DNA from 2 places in the Streptomyces sp. SID5469 genome. Region 1 is predicted to be linked to the other one. Evidence: riboswitches for the same ligand, from Rfam matches in the RefSeq annotation. Region 1 holds a riboswitch; the other holds the start of a gene.
What was found. Region 1 has a riboswitch for cobalamin ahead of metE (5-methyltetrahydropteroyltriglutamate--homocysteine S-methyltransferase). Riboswitches for the same ligand answer to the same signal wherever they lie in the genome.
Positions count from the first base shown of each region.

Region 2: it holds a riboswitch for cobalamin, as region 1 does, so the genes downstream of both, GTY58_RS33350 (cobalamin biosynthesis protein) here and metE (5-methyltetrahydropteroyltriglutamate--homocysteine S-methyltransferase) in region 1, are expected to answer to the same signal.

Region 1 covers NZ_WWIN01000001.1:2,491,175-2,498,913, reverse strand. Annotated here, with positions in the region: gene GTY58_RS10770 (histidine phosphatase family protein) at 1-88, opposite strand, end outside; gene metE (5-methyltetrahydropteroyltriglutamate--homocysteine S-methyltransferase) at 207-2,525, opposite strand; cobalamin riboswitch at 2,688-2,906, opposite strand; gene GTY58_RS10760 (3-hydroxybutyryl-CoA dehydrogenase) at 3,045-3,914, opposite strand; gene aceB (malate synthase A) at 3,911-5,503, opposite strand; gene aceA (isocitrate lyase) at 5,649-6,932, opposite strand; gene GTY58_RS10745 (short-chain fatty acyl-CoA regulator family protein) at 7,309-7,739, shown strand, end outside.
Region 2 covers NZ_WWIN01000001.1:7,693,672-7,701,410, forward strand. Annotated here, with positions in the region: gene cobN (cobaltochelatase subunit CobN) at 1-758, opposite strand, end outside; gene GTY58_RS33345 (cobyric acid synthase) at 755-2,263, opposite strand; gene GTY58_RS33350 (cobalamin biosynthesis protein) at 2,260-3,201, opposite strand; cobalamin riboswitch at 3,319-3,462, opposite strand; gene GTY58_RS33355 (hypothetical protein) at 3,660-3,875, opposite strand; gene GTY58_RS33360 (inorganic phosphate transporter) at 3,888-5,141, opposite strand; gene GTY58_RS33365 (lysozyme) at 5,332-6,075, opposite strand; gene GTY58_RS33370 (class II aldolase/adducin family protein) at 6,272-6,997, shown strand; gene GTY58_RS33375 (alpha/beta fold hydrolase) at 7,194-7,739, shown strand, end outside.

The DNA of each region.
Region 1 (7,739 bases):
TCGCGTCGAGCCGACAGCCGTCGTCGAACCGGGCCTCCCGCAGGGACCGGTTCATCGCGGGTGAGATCAAGGTGACGCGACTGGTCACGCCTTCGCTCCTGTCTTCCTCGTGCCGGCGACGCGCACACGCGCTTCGTACGGCATCACATCACGGCGGCACGGCCGAGAGGGTGCCCGGGCGGCGCCCTCTCGGCCGTACGCAGGCGTCAGGAGCCGGCGTGCTCCGCGCGCACCGTCCGGGCCGCGGCGACCAGGTTCTCCAGCGACGCGCGGGTCTCGGGCCAACCGCGGGTCTTCAGACCGCAGTCGGGGTTGACCCACAGGCGTTCGGCGGGGATGGCCTCAAGTCCCTTGCGCAGCAGGGCCGCGGTCTCGTCCACGCCCGGCACACGCGGTGAGTGGATGTCGTACACGCCGGGCCCCGCCTCCCTCGGGTAGGCGTGCTCGGCCAGTTCCCGGGCGACCTGCATGTGCGAGCGGGCGGCCTCCAGGCTGATGACGTCGGCGTCGAGGTCGTCGATCGCCTGGACGATGTCGCCGAACTCGGCGTAGCACATGTGCGTGTGGATCTGGGTGTCCGGGCGAACGCCGCCGGTGGTGAGCCGGAACGCCTCGGTGGCCCAGGCCAGGTAGGCGGGACGGTCCGCGGCGCGCAGTGGCAGGGTTTCGCGCAGGGCGGGCTCGTCCACCTGGATGACCGAAGTGCCCGCCGCCTCAAGGTCGCCCACCTCGTCGCGCAGGGCGAGGGCGACCTGGCGGGCGGTCTCGCCGAGCGGCTGGTCGTCGCGGACGAAGGACCAGGCGAGCATGGTGACCGGGCCGGTCAGCATGCCCTTGACCGGGCGGTCGGTGAGGGACTGCGCGTACGTCGTCCAGGGCACCGTCATCGGCTCCGGGCGGGAGATGTCGCCGGCGAGGACCGGCGGGCGCACATACCGGGTGCCGTACGACTGCACCCAGCCGTGCTGCGTGGTGAGGTAGCCGGTGAGCCGTTCGGCGAAGTACTGGACCATGTCGTTGCGTTCGGCCTCGCCGTGCACGAGGACATCGAGACCCGCCTTCTCCTGGAAGGAGATCACCTCGCCGATCTCGGCCCTGATGCGCTCCTCGTACCCGGCGCTGTCGATCCGCCCGGCCCGCAAGTCGGCCCGCGCGGTGCGCAGTTCGGCGGTCTGGGGGAAGGAGCCGATGGTGGTGGTCGGCAGCAGGGGCAGACCGAGGCGGGCGCGCTGGGCGGCGGCCCGCTCGGGGTAGGGCCCCGAGCGGCGGGCGTCGGCATCGGTGGTGGCGGCGGTGCGGGACCGTACCGCCGGGTCGCGGGTCAGCGCCGAGTCGGCGCGGGAGACGAGGTCGGCCCTGTTGGCGGCGAGCTGCGCGGCGATGGCGTCGGTGCCGTGGCCGAGCCCCTTGGCGAGGGTGACGATCTCGGCGGTCTTCTGGCGGGCGAAGGCGAGCCAGCGCAGGACCTGCGGTGCGATGTCGCGTTCGGCGGCGGCGTCGAGCGGGACGTGGAGCAGCGAACAGGAGGCGGCCACGTCGACCCGGTCGGCGAGCCCCAGCAAGGTGCCCAGCAGGGCGAGGGACTTCTCCAGGTCGTTGACCCAGATGTTGCGCCCGTCGACGACACCGGCGACCAGGCGCTTGCCGGGCAGACCGCCCACGGCGGCGAGCGCGTCCAGGTTCGCGGCGGCCCCTTCGGCGAAGTCGAGCGCGAGTCCCTCGACGGGTGCCTCGGCGAGGACGGGCAGGGCGTCGCCGAGCCGGTCGAAGTAGGAGGCGACCAGCAGCTTCGGGCGGTCGGTGAGCCCTCCCAGGACGCGGTAGGCGCGCTCGGCGGCGTTCAGTTCGGCGGGCGTGCGGTCCTGGACGAGGGCCGGCTCGTCGAGCTGCACCCACTCGGCGCCGGCCGCCCGCAGGTCGGCGAGGACCTCGGCGTACACGGGCAGCAGCCGGTCGAGGAGGGTCAGCGGGTCGAAGTCCGCGGCCACGCCGGGCGCGGGCTTGGCGAGCAGGAGATAGGTGACCGGGCCGACGAGGACCGGGCGGGCGGTGAGGCCGAGGGCGAGCGCTTCGCCGAGCTCGGCGACCTGCTTGGCGGAGTCGGTGCTGAAGACGGTGTCCGGACCCAACTCCGGCACCAGATAGTGGTAGTTGGTGTCGAACCACTTGGTCATCTCCAGCGGCGCCACGTCCTGCGTACCGCGCGCCATCGCGAAGTAGCCGTCGAGCGCGTCGGCCTCGACCGCGGCGCGGTGGCGTGCGGGGATCGCGCCGACCATGACGCTGGTGTCCAGGACGTGGTCGTAGTACGAGAAGTCGCCGGTCGGTACTTCGTGGATGCCGGCCTCGGCCAGCTGCTGCCAGGTGTCCCGGCGCAGGCCGGTGGCGGTGGTCCGGAGGGCGTCGGCGTCGAGGCGGCCCTTCCAGTACCCCTCGATCGCCTTCTTCAGTTCCCGGCCCCGGCCCTGGCGGGGGTAGCCGTACACGGTGGCCCGTGCCGCCGCGGCTGCGGACTTCGCTGTCACGGATCTCTCCTTCGCGAGATGTGTCCCTGAGATCCCGGGACGGGACGCGAGCGCGAAGGGGTGACGGACCGGACGGAGCCGACCCGCGCGGCAAGGCGCGGTCGTCCGTCAGGTATGCACGCCGACCCGCCCACGAGGTCACCGGGATGTCCGCGCGCGAACGGTCGCGCACGGGCAGCGGGCAGGTCTTCGGACTCGCGAGCACGCCCTCCGTACGGAGGACACCTACTGGCCGTCGCTTCCCGGGCCTTTTGGGCCCAGTGCGTATGACAGCGTTCGTTCCCACTCACCGCTGCGGGGCAGTCCCGGATTCCCGCCGGGTTCCCTCTTACGACGCCTCCCGCCTGGCGGACGGGGCGAACCAGCTGCACCACCCAGCCTAGACGATGCCCACATCCCGGACGGTGCGACGAGACGCCGGACAGGCGAACAGGGCGGGCGGCGCCGTCCTCCCGTGGCGTCGCCCGCCCTGGCTCCTCAGCTGCCGCCGGTCCCTCAACCGGCGGCGGACCGGGCCCCTCAGCCCTGGTCGTACACGTGGAACCCACGGCCCGTCTTGCGGCCGAGCAGCCCCGCCTCCACCATCCGCTGGAGCAGCGGCGGCGATGCGTAGAGCGGTTCCTTGAACTCGTCGTACAGCGACTCCGCGATCGAGGCGACGGTGTCCAGCCCGATCAGGTCGGCCAGCTTCAGCGGTCCCATGGGATGGGCGCAGCCGCGTTCCATGCCGGCGTCGACGTCGGCGACGGAGGCGAAGCCGGACTCCGTCATGCGGATCGCCGACAGGAGGTAGGGGATGAGCAGGGCGTTGACGACGAAGCCGGCCCGGTCCTGCGAGCGGATGACGGTCTTGCCCAGCGACCGGGTGGCGAAGTCCGTGACGGCGTCGACGGTCCGCGCGGAGGTGTGGAGGGAGGCGACGACCTCCACCAGGGGCAGGACCGGTACCGGGTTGAAGAAGTGCAGGCCGATGACCCGGTCGGCGCGTCGTGTCGTCATGCCCAGGCGCGTGACCGGGAGGGAGGAGGTGTTCGTGGCCAGGACCGCCTCGGGATCCTCGACGATCTTGTCCAGTGCGGCGAAGACCTCGGTCTTGGCGTCCGCGTTCTCGACAACGGCCTCGACCACGAGCTGCCGGTCGGCGAGGTCTTCGAGGCTGCGGGTGAAGGTCGTACGGGCGAGGGCGTCCTGCGCGGCGGCCCGGTCCAGCTTTCCGTGCCGGACGGCACGATCCAGCGAGGCCTCCACGCGTTCCCGTGCGGCTCGGGCGGCCTCGGCGTCCACCTCGCACACGATCGTGTCCAGTCCGGCTCGGGCGCACACCTCGGCGATGCCGGCGCCCATCTGCCCGCCGCCGACCACTCCGACGCGTCGGATGCCTCGGCTCATGACCGCGCCTCCGCGTGCCGGACGAGGTGACGGGTGTAGGCGTCCGGGGTGAAGAACAGCGGCAACTCGGCGGCCAGCGCCGTTCGTTCGAAAAGGGCACGCACCTCGTCGAGGGCCGCCCAGGGGTACTCCGCGCCCAGGGCGGCGAGTTCGTCGTCGAGCAGCCGCACCACGGTATCCCGGTCGACGACCCGGTGCCGCAGCCACTGCCAGATCTGCACGCGGGCGATCTCCGCGGTCGCCGCGTCCTCCATCAGGCCGTACAGGGCGACGGCCCCCCGCCCGCGCAGCCAGGCGTCGAAGTAGCGCAGCGAGACCGCGATGTTGGTACGGACCCCTTCCGGCGAGGGCGGTCCGCTGATGCGCCGCACCGACAGCAGGTCCGCGGCGGTCACCTCCACGTCGTCCCGGGTGCGCTCGATCTGGTGCGGCCGCTCGCCGAGGACACCGTCGAAGACCTCGCGGCACATGGGCACCAGGCCGGGGTGGGCCACCCAGGAGCCGTCGAAGCCGTCCTCCGCCTCGCGCTCCTTGTCCAGCCGGACCTTCGCCAGGGCCGCCTCGCCCGCGGCCGGATCCCTGCCGGGCACCTGCGCGGACATGCCGCCGATGGCGTGGGCGCCGCGCCGGTGGCAAGTGCGCACCAGCAGTTCGGTGTAGGCGCGCAGGAAGGGTGCGGTCATGGTCACCGTGGCCCGGTCGGGCAGCAGGAAGTCGGTGCGGTGCCCGAAGGTCTTGATCAAGCTGAAGAGATAGTCCCAGCGTCCCGCGTTGAGGCCGGCGCTGTGTTCGCGCAGCTCGTAGAGGATCTCCTCCATCTCCACGGCGGCGGTGATCGTCTCGATGAGCACGGTCGCCCGGATGGTCCCCGGGGGGATGCCGAGCAGCTCCTGGGCGAGGACGAAGACGTCGTTCCACAGGCGGGCTTCGTATCTGTTCTCCAGCTTCGGCAGGTAGAAGTACGGTCCGTGTCCGGCGTCGATCTGGCGCTGCGCGCAGTGGAAGAAGTACAGGCCGAAGTCGACGAGGGAGGCGGGTACGGGCCGGCCGTCGAACTCCAGGTGTTCCTCCGTCAGGTGCCAGCCCCGGGGGCGGACCATGATGGTGGCGAGCCGGTCACCCAACCGGTACTCCTTGCCCTCCGGTGTGGTGAAGTCGATCCGCCGCTCGATGGCGTCGAGCAGCGTGAGCTGGCCGCCGATGATGTTGTCCCAGGTGGGGGAGGTGGCGTCCTCGAAGTCCGCCATCCACACCCGCGCTTTGGAGTTGAGCGCGTTGACGGCCGTACGGCGGTCGGGCGGGCCGGTGATCTCCACCCGCCGGTCGGTCAGGCCGGGGGCCGGTGCGGCCACGCGCCACGAGGCGTCCGCCCGGACACCGGCGGTGGCGAGGGGGAAGTCGAGCGCGGATCCGGCCGCGAGCCGTATCGCCTGCCGCCTGCGCTCCTTCAGCAGCTCCGGGCGCCGCTCGCCGAAGGCCGCGACGAGGCGGCCGACGAAGTCCAGGGCGGCGGGTGTCAGGATCTCGTCGTGGCGGTCGCCCGGTGCCGCGAGGACCCGGACGCGGTGTGTCAGTGCGCTGGTGGACATCAGGTTCTCCTGATCGGGAAGCGAAGCGGCGGAGGACGGGCGATGCGGGCGGCGGGCCGGGCGATGCGGGCGGCGGGCCGGGCGGGGGACGGTCGCCCGGCCCCCGCCCGGTCATGGGCCGGTGGACGCGGCACCGGAGGGCCGGCTAGTGGAACTGCTCCTCCTCCGTGGAGCCCGCCAGGGCCGTGGTCGAGGAGGCCGGGTTGACGGCGGTGGAGACCAGGTCGAAGTAGCCGGTGCCGACCTCGCGCTGGTGCCTGACGGCGGTGAAGCCGTGCTCCTGCGCGGCGAACTCCCGCTCCTGGAGGTCGACATACGCGGTCATGCCGTGCTCGGCGTAGCCGCGGGCGAGGTCGAACATGCCGTGGTTGAGGGAGTGGAAGCCGGCCAGGGTGATGAACTGGAAGCGGTAGCCCATCGCGCCCAGCTCCCGCTGGAACTTGGCGATCTGGTCGTCGTCCAGGGCGGCCTTCCAGTTGAAGGACGGCGAGCAGTTGTAGGCGAGCATCCGGTCGGGGTACTCGGCGTGGATCGCCTCGGCGAACTCGCGGGCCTGCGCGAGGTCCGGGGTGCCGGTCTCGACCCAGATCAGGTCGGCGTACGGGGCGTAGGCGAGGCCGCGGGCGATGACCGGCGCCATGCCGCCCCGTACCCGGTAGAAGCCCTCCGCGGTGCGCTCGCCGGTGACGAACTCGGCGTCGCGCTCATCGACATCGCTGGTCAGCAGATTCGCGGCCAGGGCGTCGGTGCGGGCGATGATCACCGTGGGCACGTCGGCGATGTCGGCGGCGAGCCGCGCCGCGTTGAGGGTGCGGATGTGCTGGGAGGTGGGCACCAGCACCTTGCCGCCGAGGTGACCGCACTTCTTCTCCGAGGCGAGCTGGTCCTCGTAGTGGATACCGGCCGCACCCGCGGCGATCATCGCCTTGGTCAGCTCGAAGGCGTTCAGGGGGCCGCCGAACCCGGCCTCCGCGTCGGCGACGATCGGCGCGAGCCAGTCGGTGGTGTCCTCGCCGCCCTCGGCGGTGGCGATCTGGTCGGCCCGCAGCAGCGCGTTGTTGATCCGGCGCACCACCTGCGGCACCGAGTTGGCCGGGTACAGACTCTGGTCGGGGTAGGTGTGCCCGGCCTGGTTGGCGTCGGCGGCGACCTGCCAGCCGGACAGGTAAATGGCCTGGAGCCCCGCCTTCACCTGTTGCACGGCCTGCCCGCCGGTGAGCGCGCCGAGCGCGTGGACGTAGTCCAGCTCGTGCAGCTGCCGCCACAGCCGCTCGGCACCGCGCCGGGCCAGGGTGTGTTCCTCACGGACGCTGGCGGACAGCCGTACGACGTCCGCGGCGCCGTAGGTGCGCTCGATCCCCTGCCACCGGGGGTCGAAGGCCCAGCGTCGTGTGAGCTCCTCGGCCGCCGTCGTCCTCGCCTCTGCCATGGCCTTCACCGTCTCCTCGGTTGTCCGTTCTGCCAAGCTCCCCACCGCTGACGAAAGGGAGTGGCACTGTGTGCCTGTCTCTGGGGTGCGGCCCGCCGTCCTGGCAGTGGGCGGAGCTGAGCAATGCTGCCGTGCGGTCCGGCGCGGATGCCGGGATATCCGACGTCAGGGCATGAATTGAGTCCCGTGCTGTGCGCCGGATGCCGTAGGTCCGGCGAGCCGCACCGAAACTCTGACACTGGCACTGGGTGCCATCAATCGTGGACGAGTGCCAATTTCTGCGAATCTTCACGGCCCGTTCTGCCAAGTTTGCAAAGGGTGCGGGCGATGGCTCTTCGCGTACGCTGACGACCGTCCGGGACAACGGAGGAGTGCGGTGGGCAAGACCTACGCGGGAGCGCGGCTACGACGCCTGCGCGAGGAACGCCGGATGAGCCAGGCCGAGCTGGCCCGGGTCCTGGGCATCTCACCCAGCTATCTGAACCAGATGGAGCACGACTCCCGGCCGCTCACCGTGCCGGTCCTGCTGAGGCTGACCGAAGCCTTCGGTGTCGACGCGGGCTTCTTCTCCGAGCGCGACACGACCCGGCTGATGGCGGATCTGCGGGAGGCGCTGGCGCGCGAGATCGCCGAAACCCGGGTGTCCGCCTCCGATCTGACGGAGCTCGCCTCGCGGATACCGGCCGTCGCGAAGGTCCTGCTCGACCTGGGCCGCCGCAACCAACTCCTGTCCGAGCGGCTCGCCGAGGCCGCGGAGGGCCGGGACGGCGAGCCGGACGTACCCCGCTCGCCGCACGAGGAGATCCG
Region 2 (7,739 bases), 5.2 Mb from region 1:
GTGAGACAGAGGCCTTGCAGCACCGGGATGTCGAGATCGGTGAGCGCGCCGATGTCCCACGCCTCCTCGTCGCCGCCGGCGGATGCCTGGGAGGCGTGGGTGCCGCCCGCGGCGAGGACGGTGGCGACGAGCGCGTCGGCCTTGCCGAGGATCTCGTACAGCCCGGTGTCCGCGCCGCGCAGCGAACCGCAGTACACGGGCAGGGCGTTGGCGCCCCGCGCCTCGACGGCATCGCACAGCGTGTCCACGAAGGCGGTGTTGCCGCTCAGCTCGTGGGCCCGGTAGAAGAGCACGCCGACGGTCGGACGGCCCTGCGTGTACGGACGCTCGCCGTGGACGCCGTACTCCGGCATCTGCTGCGGCTCGACGAAGCCCTCGCCGGTCAGCAGCACGGTGTCCGACAGGAAGCGGGCCAGCTCGACGAGGTTGGCGGAACCGCCCTCGACCAGATACCGCAGCGCCTCGGCGACCACCCCGGCGGGCACGGACGACTCGGCCATCAGCTCCGCGTCCGGGACGGTCTCGCCGCCGAGGAGCACGGTCGGAATCCCGGACGCCTTGAGCGCCGCCAGCCCGTCCTCCCAGGCGCGCTTGCCGCCGAGGAGCCGTACGACGGCGATGTCCGAGCCCGCGACGAGCGCGGGCAGCTCTTCGGACACGTCGACCCGGGTCGGATTGCCGATCCGGTACGGGGCGCCGGAGGCGCGGGCCGCCAGCAGATCGGTGTCGGCGGTCGACAACAACAACACTGTGCTCATGCGGGCGCTCCCGGTGGAATGAAAGGCAGTCCTGACGGTGCGCCCGACTCGATGAGCCGCCACAGCGCGTCCGTGTCCGCGTGTTCCTCGATCAGATCGCCGAGCCGGTCCAGCTGCTCCTCGCGCAGCCCGGCGAACGACGTGCCGGCGGCCGGTACGAAGCGGCGGCCCGCGGCGGCCGCCACCTCGCGCAGGAAGGCCCGGCGGAAACCGTCCGACTCCAGCGAGCCGTGCCAGTGCGTACCCCACACGGCGCCGACCCGGCAGCCGTCCAGGAAGGGGTCGCCGCCCGTGACGTCGGCGACGCCGTGGTGGATCTCGTACCCCTCGACGTGCTCGCCGAGGGCCTCGCCGACGGGCCGGGTGAGGGTCTTCTCCCGGGCGAACCGGACGCGCACGGGGAGGAGTCCGAGCCCCTCCACATGGCCCCGACGGCTCTCGACGTCGTCCTCGATGTGCTCGCCGAGGACCTGGAAACCGCCGCAGATCCCGAGCACGGGCCGTCCGGCCGCGGCTCTGCGCCGCAGCGCTTCGGCAAGTCCCCGCTCCCGCAGCCACTCCAGCGCCTTGACCGTCCCGCGGGTCCCCGGAATCACCACGAGGTCGGCGTCCGCCAGCTCCTCGGGCCGGTCCACGAACCGCACGACGACGCCCGGTTCGGCGGCCAGCGCGTCCACGTCCGTGAAGTTGGACATGAGGGGGATCGCGCAGACGGCGACGCGGAGGATGTCCTCGCCGACGGGGGAGGACACCGCCGACTCCCGTACGGATCCCCGCAACGACACCCGCAGTCCGTCCTCCTCGTCGATGCCGAGGCCGTGCTGGAAGGGGAGGACGCCGTACGAGGGCCGCCCGGTGAGGTTCCGGAGCATGTCGAGGCCCGGCTCCAGCAGGGACACGTCCCCGCGGAACTTGTTGACGAGGAACCCGGCGACGAGTTCCTGGTCCTCGCGCGACAGCAGGGCGACGGTTCCGAAGAAGGAGGCGAAGACGCCGCCGCGGTCGATGTCGCCGACGACGAGCACGGGCAGCCGCGCGTTGCGTGCGATCCCCATGTTCACGATGTCGGTCCGCCGCAGATTGATCTCGGCAGGACTGCCGGCCCCCTCACAGATCACCGCGTCATACGTGCCCCGCAACTCGGCGAGACAGTCCAGGACGGTCCCGAGCAGCGCCTCCTGCCGCCCGCCGTGGTAGCCGCGCGCGCTCATCTCGCCCACGGGCCTGCCCATCAGGACGACCTGGCTGCTTCTGTCGCTCCCGGGCTTGAGCAGCACGGGGTTCATCAGCGCGGTGGGCTCGACCCGGGCGGCCTGTGCCTGCATGGCCTGCGCGCGCCCGATCTCGGCACCTTCGCGCGTGACGAAGGAGTTCAGGGACATGTTCTGCGCCTTGAAGGGCGCGACCTTGACGCCCTGGCGCACCAGCCACCGGCAGATCCCGGCGGTCACGACGCTCTTGCCCGCGTCGGAGGTGGTACCGGCGATCAGCAGTCCGCCGCTCATGACGTCCCTCCCCGTTTCCACAGCCGCCCGGCGGCGGCCACGCCCAGGGCGAGCCAGCCCACCCGCCGCGACAGGCGTACGGCCCGCTCGATGTCCTTGCTGTCCACGGCCCGTCCGCCGCCGTTGAGCACGGGCCGGTGTTCGACCCTGCCCCCGTACGAGAGCGTTCCGCCCAGCCGTACCCCGAGAGCCCCCGCGAAGGAGGCCTCCACCGGGCCGGCGTTGGGGCTCGGATGCCGGGCGGCGTCCGAGCGCCAGGCGCGCAGGGCGCCGCGCGGATCGTGTCCGGCGAGGGCGGCGAGTACGGCCGTCAGCCGGGCGCCCGGCCACCCCATGACGTCGTCGAGCCGGGCCGAGGCCCACCCGTACCGCAGATACCGGGGAGACCGGTGCCCGACCATGGCGTCGAGCGTGTTGACGGCCCGGAAACCGACGAGCCCCGGCACGCCGCCGACAGCCCCCCACACCAGCGCCCCCACGACCGCGTCGGAGGTGTTCTCGGCGACGGACTCGACGACGGCGCGGGCGATCCCGTCGGCGTCGAGGGCCCCCGGGTCGCGCCCGCACAGATGGGGGAGCCGCTCCCGGGCCCCCTCGATGTCCCCCGCGTCCAGGGCCTGCCCGATGGCCCGCGCCTCGCGCCCGAGGGAGGTCCCGCCGACCACGGCCCAGGTGGCGGCGGCGGTCAGCGCGACGGAAGCGGTACGGGAGGTGCGTACGGAACGGGCGGCGACGGCGGCGAGGCCCACGGCCCCACCGGCACAGACGACGGTGTGCAGCGCGCCCCACCCGCGGTGGTCCCGCCACAGCACCCGCTCCACGACGCCCGCGGCCCGCCCGAACGCGGCGACCGGATGCCCGCGGCGGGGATCGCCCAGGAGCAGGTCGCCGATGAGCCCGGCGGCGGCGCCGTACGCGAAGACGCGATCGGCACGCATGGGGTCAGCCCGCCGTCGGGGGGAGGAGAGGCCGCGTGCTGAACGTACTGGTGAGCAAGACCCGCAACGGGCAGCCGCGCATGGCGATATGTCCTCACTCAGGGTGTCCACGCCCTGGTTCGACGAGACCGGCGGTGAGAGTTCCTGGCTCCCGGGGACTTACTTCCCCGGTGACAGTGGCGGGACCGCGCCGGACTCACACCGGCTTCCTCTTCTGCCGCCGTACTTGGCTCCGGCAGTCCACCATGGCTCCCGAACACCCGTCAACTTGCTGTTGACCTGGGACGGAGGAGTGTGCTGAGGCCCACACGCACACGGCGTGCGGGGCGCGTTCGGGCGTGGGGCGGGGCGCACGCGCATGGAGCACGGGGTGCTTATGCGTGGGGTGCGGGACGCATACGCGTGGGGTGCGGGACGGATGGTCCGTCCCGCACCCCAGGTGCGTGTACCGCCGTGCGTCAGGCGACGATCAGATAGATCCCGTACGCCACCGCCGCCGCGCACGCCGCGAAGCAGGCGTAGGCGCCGGTGGTCGCCAGTGCGGCCGACCCGCCCTCGGCCGACTCCTTCTTGGTGAGGCCGACGATGCCCAGGGTGAAGAGGCCCACCAGGCCGACGGTGACCACGAGGCTGACTCCGAAGACGGAGCCCAGTGCTGCCCAGTCGATGCTCATGCTGTTCGTTCCTTACACCGTGGCCGGACGGGTGGGCTCCGCGCCCGGGGACGGGGCCGGGATGGTGGTCTTCAGGTCGGCGGTGGCGTCGACCACGGAGACCGGGCCCGCCGGCGGCGGGGTGACCGCGGCGATCGCGGTGGTGACGACACCCGCGGGCTCGGCCGCGATGTCGTTGACGTTGTCGACGGTCACCGGCTGGCGGCGGGACAGGGCCCAGATGGCACCCGCACCGGCGACCAGCAGCACGCCGGTGGCGATGGTGCCCCAGGTGCCCTGCTTGGTGAGGAGTTCGGCGCCCGCGCCGACCAGGCCGGCGGCCGGCAGGGTCAGACCCCAGGCGGCGAACATCCGGGTCGCGGTGGACCAGCGGACCACCCCGCCCTTGCGGCCGATGCCCGCACCGAGGACGGAGCCGGAGCAGACCTGGGTGGTGGAGAGCGAGAAGCCGATGTGCGAGGAGGCCAGGATGGCCGTCGCGGCGCTGGTCTGGGCGGCGAAGCCCTGCGGCGGGGCCAGGTCGGTCAGGCCCTTGCCCATGGTGCGGATGATCCGCCAGCCGCCGAGGTAGGTGCCCAGCGCGATGGCCGTGCCGGCCGAGACGATGACCCACATCGGGGGGTTCGAGCCGGGGGCGACGACACCGCCGGTCACCAGCGCGAGGGTGATGATGCCCATCGTCTTCTGCGCGTCGTTCGTGCCGTGGGCGAGGGAGACCAGGCCGGCCGAGGCGATCTGCCCGGCGCGGTAGCCCTTCTTGGTCGCCTTCTCGTCGGCGCGGGCGCCGATCCGGTAGGTGAGGCGGGTCGCCAGCATCGCGGCGATTCCGGCCACGACCGGCGCGGCGACGGCGGGGATCAGGATCTTGGTGACGATGGTCGGGCCGTTCACCGACGACCAGCCGGCCGACATGACCGCGGCGCCTATCAGGCCGCCGAACAGTGCGTGGGAGGAGCTGGAGGGCAGACCCAGGAGCCAGGTCAGCAGATTCCAGAGGATGGCGCCGACGAGCGCCGCGAAGATCACTTCGACGCGGATGCCCTCTTCGTTGATGATGCCGCCGGAGATCGTCTTGGCGACCTCCACGGAGAGGAAAGCGCCGACGAGATTCAGCACGGCGGACATGGCCACCGCCGTCTTGGGTTTCAGAGCGCCGGTCGAGATGGTCGTCGCCATCGCGTTGGCAGTGTCGTGGAAACCGTTCGTGAAATCGAACACGAGAGCGGTAACGATCACGATCCCGAGGAGAAGCGTGATGTGTTCCATTTACCCAGGCTTCTGTTGGACGTCAGTGGCAGGTGGACCGTAAGCAACCTGGGTGAACGGAAGATGAACTGAGGCGGGCTGTGGGGTGTCTCTATCGGAGTCCCGTCGCTCCGCTTGTGACGAAGCGACGGTATCTCCCTTTCGAACGGAGGCGGAATTCCGGCCTCCGGAGGCTTGTGGCGGGGTCGGGTCAGCCCTTGGCGAAGCGCTTCAGTCCGGTCATGGACCCGTTGAAGAGATTCTGGTCACCCGGCAGGCTGCCGCTGTTGTCGTACTGCCAGAACGTCCAGAACGACCAGCCCGCCGGAAGCGCCCCCGCGTTCGCGGAGTCGTAGCGGGCCAGCCACAGCGCGTGGTCGGCGGCGAAGGCGGCGCTGCCGCCGGTGCACTTGTTCCACCAGTGCGTGGTCGTGTAGATCACCGGGCGGCGGCCGGTCTGCCGTTTCACCTCGTCGCTGAACGACTGGATCCAGCCGACCATCCTGGCCTTGCTCAGGCCGTAGCACTTCTTCTTGCTGTACGGGTTGTACTCGATGTCGAGTGCGGGCGGCAGCGTCCAGCCGTCGGCGCGCCAGCCGCCGCCGTTGCGCACGAAGTACGCGGCCTGGGCGGCGCCGGACGACTTGTCCGGCAGTGCGAAGTGGTACGCGCCACGGAGCAGGCCGGCGTTGCGCGAACCGTTGTACTGCCGGCCGAAGAAGGGGTTGCGGTAGTCGGTGGACTCGGTCGCCTTGATGTAGACGAACCTGGCGCCCTTCGCCTGCGCGCCCGACCAGTTGACATCCTTTTGGTGGGACGAGACGTCGTGGCCCAGCGGCTTGCCCGCCGCCGAGGCGGGAAGCCCGGCGAAGACGGTCCCCCCGATGGCGAACACCGCCGCGGACGCGGCGAGGACGCGGGCGCGGCGACGGGACGGTTTGTGATCACGGGCCATATTTCCCCCCGGAATGGCGACGTGTGCGGCAAATCTCCCAGAGGTTACTGGGAGATCGGCCCAAGTCCGTCGACCACCGGCCAATCATCGCGAGCAGGCGATATGTATCGGTATGCGCCCTTACGGACGTATGGCTTCCGCCCTAAAGTGCCCAGGTCCACCGGCGGCCCCGGCCCTCGCCTGGCAGGATCGCGGCATGGCTGAGCAGCGGCGCGACGGGCGGGATGCGGGGGGCGTGCGGGAGCACCCCCAGGAGCGGCGCGAGGAGGGGCAGCGGGACGAGGTGGCCCGGGCCTGGGACGACCTCGTGGCCACCGCCCGCCGCACGGTGTCCGACGGTCTGGTCGTCGGCACGTCGGGCAATGTCTCCGTGCGCGTGGGGGACACCGTCCTGGTCACACCCACGGGAGTGCCCTACGAGCGGCTGACGCCCGCCGATGTCGTGGGCGTCGGCCTCGACGGCCGGCAGGTGCTCGGTTCGCTGGTCCCGACGAGCGAACTGCCCATGCATCTGGCGGTCTACCGCACCACCGACGCGCGCGCCGTCGTCCACACGCACGCCGTGCACGCCACGGCCGTGTCGACGCTCGTACCGGAGCTGCCGCTGATCCACTACATGGCGGGCGCGCTCGGCGGGCCGGTCCGGGTCGCCCCCTACGCGACGTACGGCACGCCACAGTTGGCCGAAAACATGCGACGGGCCCTCGAGGACCGCACGGCCTGCCTCCTCCAGAACCACGGCACGATCGCCTACGGCGCGACCCTGCCCCAGGCGTACGACCGCACGGCCCAACTCGAGTGGATGTGCCGCGTATGGCTGACGGCGTCCTCGATACCGGGCCTGACCCCGACGCTCCTCACGGAGGAACAGGTGGCGGAGGCGGGGGAGCGCCTGCGGGGGTACGGGCAGCCGGGGCGGTAGCGCGGGCGCCGGGATCGCACCGCGGGGACGGCGCGGTCCTGGCCGGGCGGCGCCGCGGACCCCGCCGGCGCATGCCGGTTCGGTGGCGGGGTACCCGGCGCGGCACGGGAAACAACACCTCCGAACCCGGCAGGGAGCCTCGCCCCGAGCCGTCCTCCGGCTGGCCGGTGGCGGACTCCGCAAGGAGACTGAATCCGTGCGCACAGTCAAAGCGACGGCCGCCGCCGTCACCGTAGCCATAGCAGCCGGCGCGGCCGGTGTCGCCGCCGGCCGGTTCGCCAGCGACGCCGCGCTCAAGGCGCCGCCGGGCAGACCGCTGCCCACCGAACCCCGCCTCACCGTGCACTCCACGGCCGCGGGCCAGATCACGCTCACCCGCGCCCTGGCCTCCCAACGGCCCGGCACCTACGGCATCTCCGGCGACGGCTCCCACGCGGTCGTCGGTCCGGTCCTCGCCGCCGCTCCCCACTCCGCCGACACGGTCGTACGCCGCCTGGAACGCGTCACCCACGGCACCCTGGAGCCCGGCGACAAGGTCTGGCTGACACCGAACGTGCACATCGGCAACCCCAGCTCCGCCCTCGGCCTCGAGCACGCCGACGTCGACATCCCCGGCGAGCTCGGCCCCTTGCCCGCCTGGTTCGTACCCGGCGTCCGCGACACCTGGGTGATCACCGTGCACGGCCTCGGCGCCACCCGCGAACACCCCATGAACGTCATGGGGTTCCTGAACCGCCACCAC